2 regions of the Paenibacillus sp. FSL R5-0475 genome follow, and region 1 is predicted to be linked to the other one. Evidence: a T-box and tRNA genes for the amino acid it is inferred to sense, from the RefSeq annotation. Region 1 holds a T-box; the other holds one or more tRNA genes.
The links. The T-box of region 1 lies ahead of trpS (tryptophan--tRNA ligase). A T-box ahead of a tRNA ligase gene usually reads a tRNA of that ligase, here a tRNA-Trp.
Positions count from the first base shown of each region.

Region 1 (4,403 bases):
AGATTTTGATGTCATGTTAGAGAAATATGCGAACCTGGTTGTAAAAGTAGGGGTAAATGTACAGCCTGGACAAGTTTTGATGGTGCATGCACCTATTGAAACGGCAGAGCTTACTCGCTTGATTGTAGGTAAAGCCTATGAAGCAGGTGCTAAATATGTAATCGTTGATTGGGACGATGAAGCGACTACACGTATTCGTTACGAAAAAGCCCCAGAAGATTCCTTCGATTACTATCCACAGTGGCAAGCAGAAATGATGGAGAAGTTTGCGGAAGAGAACGGCGCCATCTTACATATTAAAGTACCAGATCCGGAATTGTTCAATGGTATTGATTCTTACAAAGTGTCAAGAGCAGTTAAAGCGGCAGCTGTTGCTCGCAAAAACTACTCCAAATATACTCGTAATAGCAAAATTAGCTGGTCTCTCGTTAAGGCTCCAACGCGTGCTTGGGCGAACAAGGTGTTTGCTGATCTTCCAGAGGAAGAGCGAGTAGAGGCTATGTGGGAAGCGGTGTTCCAGATGAATCGTGTAGGTAGCGAGGATCCAGTTGCCGCATGGAGAGAGCATATCGGTCAATTGAAAGAAAGTCAGGATAGAATGAACGCTAAGCGTTATAAAAGCCTGCATTACCGCGCTCCGGGAACGGATCTGCATGTGGAGCTTCCAGAAGGACATCTATGGCGTGGAGGCGGCGGAGAGAATGATAAAGGTGTGTATTTCGTGGCTAATATGCCAACGGAAGAGATCTATTCTATGCCACATCGTACAGGTGTGAATGGTACAGTTAGAAGCACACTTCCTTTGAATCTGAACGGACGTTTGGTAGAAGGCCTTTCCTTCACTTTTAAAGATGGAAAAGTAGTAGCATATGAAGCTGAGTCCGGACGTGAGCATCTGACTTCGCTGCTGGCAACCGATGAAGGTGCATCCTATTTAGGAGAAGTAGCTTTAGTCCAGCATGATTCTCCAATCTCTCGATTGAACCGAATTTTCTACAATACAGGGATTGATGAGAATGCCTCCTGCCATTTCGCGTTGGGAAGTGCCTATCCTGTCAATATTGAAGGCGGCACAAAGCTTACGAATGAAGAGCTTGTCGCACGAGGTGCTAATGTCAGCTTAACGCATGTCGATTTTATGATTGGTTCAGCTGAGCTGGATATTGACGGAGAATTGGCGGATGGTACGATTGAGCCGGTATTTCGTAAAGGGAATTGGGTGCTGTAAGGTATAAAATTAAGGTCGTAATCTCGCTTTAGGGGGTTACGGCCTTTTTTTGAAGAAAGGATTTACGTTATAGAAAGTATTTTTATATAGAAGCGGACAAGTATAAAGTCCTAACCCCTGGTCCAGAGTATAGCTTCAAGGAGGGATCGACGCTTGTAGCTGCAAGCGAAGCAAAAACAGCCGGCGCTCTCTTCAATAGAGAGTCCGGCGTTTTTTTATTGCCCTTAGAGATCAGTTTTATTTTGAAAAATAATTAAGGCCCATAGCCTCGCGTACTTCGGACATCGTTTCTTGAGCAATATCGCGGGCACGCTTAGTTCCGGATAATAAGATATCCTCAACAACCTTGGGTCTGGCAGCATAATAGGAGCGACGCTCACGCATTGGTTCAATTAGCTGGTCTAGAGCTGTCGTGATAAGCTGCTTACAGGCTGAACAGCTTATACTGCCACTTTCGCAGCTATCGTGAATTTCTGGGGCGCCATGCCAACGAACAGCACGATGATAAGCATAAATGGGACAAATATCTGGATGCCCAGGATCATTTTTATGAACACGGGCTGGATCAGTTGTGGCTTTACGGATCTTGAAGGTGATCTCTTCTTTCGTAGAGTCCAGCTCGATAGCATTGCCGAGGCTTTTACTCATTTTAGCATTGCCGTCTGTTCCTACTAGTCTTGGCGTCTCGCTGATGAGCGCTCTGGGCTCCACAAGGATGGGGCTGTACAGTTCGTTGAATCTACGTACGATTTTGCGGGTCAACTCCAGATGGGGAAGCTGGTCTTCTCCTACAGGAATAATCGTCGCTTTACAAAAGGTTATATCCGCAGCCTGGCTAACTGGATAACCTAGAAAACCATAATACAATTCATCTAAGCTGGAATTTTTCGATTCGGCTTTAATCGTGGGATTATGCCGTAAAGAATTCACAGTAACAAACATGGAGAATAGGACGGTCAGCTCAGCGATCTCTGGAACCATAGATTGAATAAATAGGGTGGATTTATCTGGATTTATACCCGCCGATAAATAGTCCAGTGTGATTTCATTCAAGTTTTGACCAAGGTATTGAGGCCGATCAAAGTGAGTCGTTAGGGCTTGAATATCTGCTAGAAACACAAAAGTATCATATTGCTCCTGTAGAGTCACTCGGTTCTGTAAACTGCCCACGTAATGGCCAAGGTGCAGCTTTCCGGTCACTCGATCTCCAGTTAATACACGTTCTTTTATCATTTGAATTCCTCCTGTTTTGTCGCTTCTGATTAATATTGAGTCGCCACCACCAGCCATCATCCATGGCCATCACCTCCTTTAAATGACAAAAAAACCTCATCCAATAAGGACGAAGTTGTCGTGGTACCACCTTAAATGATCGCGCAACCAGGTTTCGTTAGTATTACGATCTTCTCTTACCGGTACGGAGAAGGTCTGAGACAATCTCGATACAGGTCCCTTGATAACGGCGGGAAACCCGGCTTTCCCTACAACATCAGCTAAGATGGTTCGGAAGAGCAACTCTAAAGGCCATTCGATCAAGCGCTGGACACCGGTTCGCAGCAGCCACCGGCTCTCTGAAGTCCATGTTCGATTGTCTACTTACCCTTTGTCTGCGTTGTTCATGATATTTTGGAAATTGTAATTCTGATGAGTGAGTTTGTCAATGGTTGGAAATTAGATGATGATACAGAGCATCTAGGTTTATATGATCTAGCAAAGTATCACTTAAATGTATATTATCATCAGCAATTAAGTCCAATCTATCATTGTTGATTCACAATATAATAATGTATAACCTTGTAATTGGAATGGAGTGATGATAAATGGCGACAAATATAAGTTATGGTTCACAGGCAAAAATCCCTTTAGACCCGTTTAATGCTGTTACAACGGTTGCAGGAATTCCTGGAGCTGGAGCGGGTCTTGCCACAGCGCAAGTAAATATTAGCCCAGCTAACCCAGCTTCTTTCTCTAGTAGAGTCGAGTTAAATGGTAGTTTTAGTCTTACTGCACTTGCTGATAGTCAATTTCTTGTTTTAATCCGACGTGCTGGAGTCGATATTTATAGCTCCTTTTTTCGTTTTACTACAACTACTGATATTCAATTAAATGTTCAGTGGGTTGATGGTCCTTATATTGGAATCCACAACTATGAATTGGTAATTCAGAATGACAGCAACTTGCCTATAAATCTATTTGGACCCATATCATTCACAGCAACTGCTATTGGAGGAGACGGAGTAATTTAAGTTATGGACAGTTAAATCATTCTGATTTAACTGTCCTTTTTTTCATGGGGTAAAATTTATTTATTTAAAATGTTGTCCTCTAAAACAGCATATTTATCGCCATACTGCTTAATGATATGTTGTTCTCCCCAATTACATAGAGAAGTTAAAATGTCGCTTAAACTATCACCATACTCACTAAGCTCATATTCCACTTTGGGTGGAACCTGATTGTATACGATCCGGTTGATAATTCCATCGGCCTCAAGTTCGCGTAGTTGCTGGGTTAACATTTTTTGAGTAATTCCGGGCATTAACTGTTTTAGTTCCGATGTTCGCTTTTTGCCATGAGTTAAATGACACAAAATTACACATTTCCATTTCCCTCCAATTACTTCGAGTGTGGCCTCAACAGAAATATTGTATTTTTTCTTGATAGTTGTCATGATATCCTCCAATGTATGGGTACTTTTTAGTACCTATGGTACTTTTAAGTGCGTACTGTTGATTATGTCCAATTTTACTTATCATAACATTTATCGTTCTTTTTTTATAGAATGTTATAATTTTAAGTGCTCAGTCCCAAAAAAGTTAATACAAATAAAAACCGTTTCTATACCCTCCCCGTCTTAATCTATGAGAGGTTTAGGAGAGGGGGCTAAGGAAGGATATGACGATGACTAATGCAGAAATGAAGAAGGTAACGATTCTTGATTCTCGGAGCGAGACGGATTTCTACGATTCTATATTGGTACATAGAGAACAGCTATACAGTATTGCCTACAGCTACTTGCGTAACCGGAATGATGCGCTTGAAGCGATGCAGGAAATGACTTGCCGGGCCTGGATCAAAAGAAAAACGTTAAAGGATCCAAAAGCGTTTAAATCATGGATCATTCGGATCCTGATTTATGTCTGTATAGATGAACAAAGACGTAGAAAGCGTTCCA
Region 1 covers NZ_JBBORK010000001.1:1,345,666-1,350,068, forward strand. The annotation lists gene MKX41_RS05820 (aminopeptidase) at 1-1,228, shown strand, start outside; gene trpS (tryptophan--tRNA ligase) at 1,466-2,461, opposite strand; T-box leader at 2,564-2,847, opposite strand; gene MKX41_RS05830 (hypothetical protein) at 3,049-3,474, shown strand; gene MKX41_RS05835 (winged helix-turn-helix transcriptional regulator) at 3,531-3,899, opposite strand; gene MKX41_RS05840 (sigma-70 family RNA polymerase sigma factor) at 4,124-4,403, shown strand, end outside.

Region 2 (4,403 bases), 3.2 Mb from region 1:
TGATATTGAATTTGGGTACGATCTGTACAGGATAGGTGGGAGCCGTAGAAATCGGAGCGCAAGCTTCGGTGGAGGCGCCGTTGGGATACCACCCTGATCGTATCTAGGTTCTAACCTAGTACCCTAATCGGGTACGGGGACCGTGTCAGGCGGGCAGTTTGACTGGGGCGGTCGCCTCCTAAAGAGTAACGGAGGCGTTCCAAGGTTCCCTCAGAATGGTTGGAAATCATTCGAAGAGTGCAAAGGCATAAGGGAGCTTGACTGCGAGACCTACAAGTCGAGCAGGGACGAAAGTCGGACTTAGTGATCCGGTGGTACCGCATGGAAGGGCCATCGCTCAACGGATAAAAGCTACCCTGGGGATAACAGGCTTATCTCCCCCAAGAGTCCACATCGACGGGGAGGTTTGGCACCTCGATGTCGGCTCATCGCATCCTGGGGCTGAAGTAGGTCCCAAGGGTTGGGCTGTTCGCCCATTAAAGCGGTACGCGAGCTGGGTTCAGAACGTCGTGAGACAGTTCGGTCCCTATCTGTCGTGGGCGCAGGAAATTTGAGAGGAGCTGTCCTTAGTACGAGAGGACCGGGATGGACGTACCGCTGGTGCACCAGTTGTTTCGCCAGAAGCATGGCTGGGTAGCTACGTACGGACGGGATAAGCGCTGAAAGCATCTAAGCGTGAAGCCCCCCTCAAGATGAGATTTCCCAATTAGTAAGACCCCTTGAAGACGACGAGGTAGATAGGTTGGAGGTGGAAGTGCAGTAATGCATGGAGCTGACCAATACTAATCGGTCGAGGGCTTATCCTATACTTAGAACGCAAATTCAATTCGGATTCAGTTTTCAGGCGATTAAGCCTGGTATGAATATTCCCTGATAGCTCAGTTGGTAGAGCACTCGACTGTTAATCGAGTTGTCACAGGTTCGAGTCCTGTTCGGGGAGCCATATGGAGAGGTGTCCGAGTTTGGCCGAAGGAGCACGATTGGAAATCGTGTAGGCGCCACAAGCGTCTCGAGGGTTCGAATCCCTCTCTCTCCGCCACAAATTTTTACTTAGTATGGCCCGTTGGTCAAGGGGTTAAGACACCTCCCTTTCACGGAGGTAACATGGGTTCGAATCCCATACGGGTCACCAAATTTTCACTTGATTTTACATAGTGGACTTTGGTACAATAACAATTGTTGTTTACGGAGGCTTAGCTCAGCTGGGAGAGCATCTGCCTTACAAGCAGAGGGTCGGGGGTTCGATCCCCTCAGCCTCCACCATATTCATTTAAGAACGACGCGGGGTGGAGCAGCCCGGTAGCTCGTCGGGCTCATAACCCGAAGGCCGCAGGTTCAAATCCTGCCCCCGCAACCAATTTTCATCAAGTAATTATATCTTTTGGAACCGTGGTGTAGTTGGCCTAACATGCCTGCCTGTCACGCAGGAGATCGCGAGTTCGAATCTCGTCGGTTCCGCCATTTTCTTGGCTCGATAGCTCAGTCGGTAGAGCAGAGGACTGAAAATCCTCGTGTCGGCGGTTCGAATCCGTCTCGAGCCACCATATAGTATACAACTTAATATGCCGGTGTAGCTCAATTGGTAGAGCAACTGACTTGTAATCAGTAGGTTGGGGGTTCAAGTCCTCTCGCCGGCACCATCTTTGGGGGATTAGCGAAGTGGCCAAACGCATCAGACTGTAAATCTGCTCACGTACGTGTTCGGTGGTTCGAATCCATCATCCCCCACCATTTTTTTAGGGGCATAGTTTAAAGGTAGAACAACGGTCTCCAAAACCGTTGGTGTGGGTTCAATTCCTGCTGCCCCTGCCAATCTTTATCTAAAGTCTTTCTCTAAAGTTTAATATGGCGGTCGTGGCGAAGGGGTTAACGCACCGGTTTGTGGATCCGGCATTCGTGGGTTCAAGTCCCATCGGTCGCCCCATTTACTTTAAGAAGAACAGCAACAATATTAGTTTAATATGGCGATTGTGGCGAAGTGGTTAACGCACCGGATTGTGGTTCCGGCATTCGTGGGTTCGAGACCCATCAGTCGCCCCTTTTATTTTAAAATGTTATTGGGGATTAGCCAAGCGGTAAGGCAACGGACTTTGACTCCGTCACGCATAGGTTCAAATCCTATATCCCCAGCCATTTTATGCGGACGTGGCTCAGCGGTAGAGCATCGCCTTGCCAAGGCGAGGGTCGCGGGTTCGATTCCCGTCGTCCGCTCCAAAGTTTTCATATGGCGCCATAGCCAAGTGGTAAGGCAAAGCTCTGCAAAAGCTTTATCCCCAGTTCAAATCTGGGTGGCGCCTCCATTAAGTTCATATGTGCCGGCGTGGCGGAATGGCAGACGCGCTCGACTCAAAATCGAGAGGGAAACCGTGGAGGTTCGAGTCCTCTCGCCGGTATATCAAAAAGGTTTGTAAAGTTGCTTGTATAAGCAACTTTACAAACCTTTTTTCTTTGTCTTTGAGCTTTTATTCTTAAGCCGTTGAATTAGAGGCGTCTCTAATCAACGGCCTTTTTGTGTGGAGTGTTGTTTTATTGACTGCTTAGTCGGAATGCTCGTGGGGTGAGACCAATTTCACGTTTAAACATATTGCAGAATTGGGCGTCATTCACAAACCCAGCAGCAGCTGATACTTCAGAGATATGCATTTGGGTATGTTGCAAGAGAGACTTTGCATAATCCAGACGTTTCAATAGTAGATAGCGCAGAGGTGAAGAACCGAATCGTTCTTTAAATAAATGGCGGAAACGATCATAGCTGTATCCAGACATCTCAGAAAGTGTTGCGACCGATAGCTTATGGCGGTAATGCTCATTCATATAGTTTAGAACATATTGGACTCTGTCTTCCGTTGGTGATTGAAACCCAGAGGCGCTAAGAAGCCGTATCAGATGAACAGTGATTTCGCTCATTTGAAGGTTCAATAGTTCAGAGAATCCATCTTGTTTGCGCGTAAACTCTGCTTTCATTCGAAGCAAGATCTGTAGAACAGTATGGTCTTTATCATCTTCATATACGCCTTGCAAATTCTCCATATTTGGGTGATTTGAATGGAAGCCTACAAATAGTATAGTAGCATCCTCGCGATGATTCTCGTCATGTTTATGATTGGGTGGTATCAGCGCGAATGAAGAAGAACGAAAATGATAACTTCGCGAACCTACATTGGTAGTTCCTAATCCGTTTAAATAATAGACTAGTTCATAACATTCATGCTGGTGTGGTGGAATATAGGTATTAACCTCATGTGCTGCATTTACAATATATAGAACACGATCCATGATGAGCCTCCAATAATTATGTTTTAGCCGAATCGCACAAAATTATGACCGAAATCATATAATTATTTTCATTAATATTTGATATGATCGTATCAAGAAATCCGAAGATTAGCAACCTGACTGGCCATCTCGTTCGGAAATTAGTCGGATTATTCGTAAAAATTATAATTTTCTCTCTTTTTTTGAGTGTATTCGTTAAAATCATTAAAATTTTGACAATGTTACATGAAAAATGAGAGTTTCCATCTAAATCGTGAAATATACAACGGACTAAGAAGGAGAATCTCTCAAATTACTAACCAACTATAAATAGGGGGAATAGAAAAAATGAAAAAGAAAGTTCTTTCTTTGTTGTTACTAGTAGTAATGGTAATGGTCACAGCCTGTGGAAATAATACGTCGAGTAATGGATCTTCCGCGAATGCAGGATCTAATGCAGCTGAAGGTGGAGAAACAGGTTCAGGGGATAAACTCAAAGTTGTACTTCTGATTCCAGGAACGCTTGGAGATAAATCTTTCTTTGACTCTGCGAATAGCGGTTTGCAAAAGGTTAAGGATGAGCTGGGTGCAGAAACAAAAGTTGTAGAAATGGGTGTCGATAAAACGAAATGGGAGCCTACGTTTAACGATATCGCCGCTGAGGACTGGGATGTTATTATTTCTGGCGGATCGGAAATTACAGAGATGTTTAATGCAACGGCTGAATTATATCCTGACAAAAAGTTCATTAACTATGATACCGATATAGATGAAGCACCAGAGAATATGTACAACATGTCTTATGCAACAAATGAAGTATCTTTTCTAGCAGGTGCTGTAGCGGCGCTAGCTACACAATCGGATATGGAAAATGCTAATCCTGAGAATGTGATCGGTTTTGTAGGCGGCATGGACATTCCAGGAATTAACGCTTTCTTGGTAGGCTACATTCAGGGCGCTCAATATGTTGATCCTGATGTGAAGGTCGCTGTATCATATGCTGGCGATTTTGTTAACCCGGCTAAAGGCAAGGAGCTTTCGCTGATTCAATATAACTCCGGTGTGGACGTTATTTTTAACGTGGCTGGGGGTACAGGTCTTGGGATCTTTGATGCAGCTAAGGAGAAGAAGAAATATGCTATCGGTGT
Region 2 covers NZ_JBBORK010000001.1:4,560,999-4,565,401, reverse strand. The annotation lists rRNA gene MKX41_RS20425 (23S ribosomal RNA) at 1-806, shown strand, start outside; tRNA gene MKX41_RS20420 (tRNA-Asn) at 868-943, shown strand; tRNA gene MKX41_RS20415 (tRNA-Ser) at 947-1,039, shown strand; tRNA gene MKX41_RS20410 (tRNA-Glu) at 1,058-1,132, shown strand; tRNA gene MKX41_RS20405 (tRNA-Val) at 1,188-1,263, shown strand; tRNA gene MKX41_RS20400 (tRNA-Met) at 1,281-1,357, shown strand; tRNA gene MKX41_RS20395 (tRNA-Asp) at 1,384-1,461, shown strand; tRNA gene MKX41_RS20390 (tRNA-Phe) at 1,469-1,544, shown strand; tRNA gene MKX41_RS20385 (tRNA-Thr) at 1,565-1,640, shown strand; tRNA gene MKX41_RS20380 (tRNA-Tyr) at 1,646-1,731, shown strand; tRNA gene MKX41_RS20375 (tRNA-Trp) at 1,739-1,812, shown strand; tRNA gene MKX41_RS20370 (tRNA-His) at 1,849-1,924, shown strand; tRNA gene MKX41_RS20365 (tRNA-His) at 1,965-2,037, shown strand; tRNA gene MKX41_RS20360 (tRNA-Gln) at 2,059-2,133, shown strand; tRNA gene MKX41_RS20355 (tRNA-Gly) at 2,140-2,214, shown strand; tRNA gene MKX41_RS20350 (tRNA-Cys) at 2,227-2,300, shown strand; tRNA gene MKX41_RS20345 (tRNA-Leu) at 2,315-2,393, shown strand; gene MKX41_RS20340 (AraC family transcriptional regulator) at 2,527-3,276, opposite strand; gene MKX41_RS20335 (BMP family ABC transporter substrate-binding protein) at 3,604-4,403, shown strand, end outside.
Region 2: it has a tRNA-Trp gene. The T-box ahead of trpS (tryptophan--tRNA ligase) is inferred to sense a tRNA for this amino acid. The anticodon was not compared.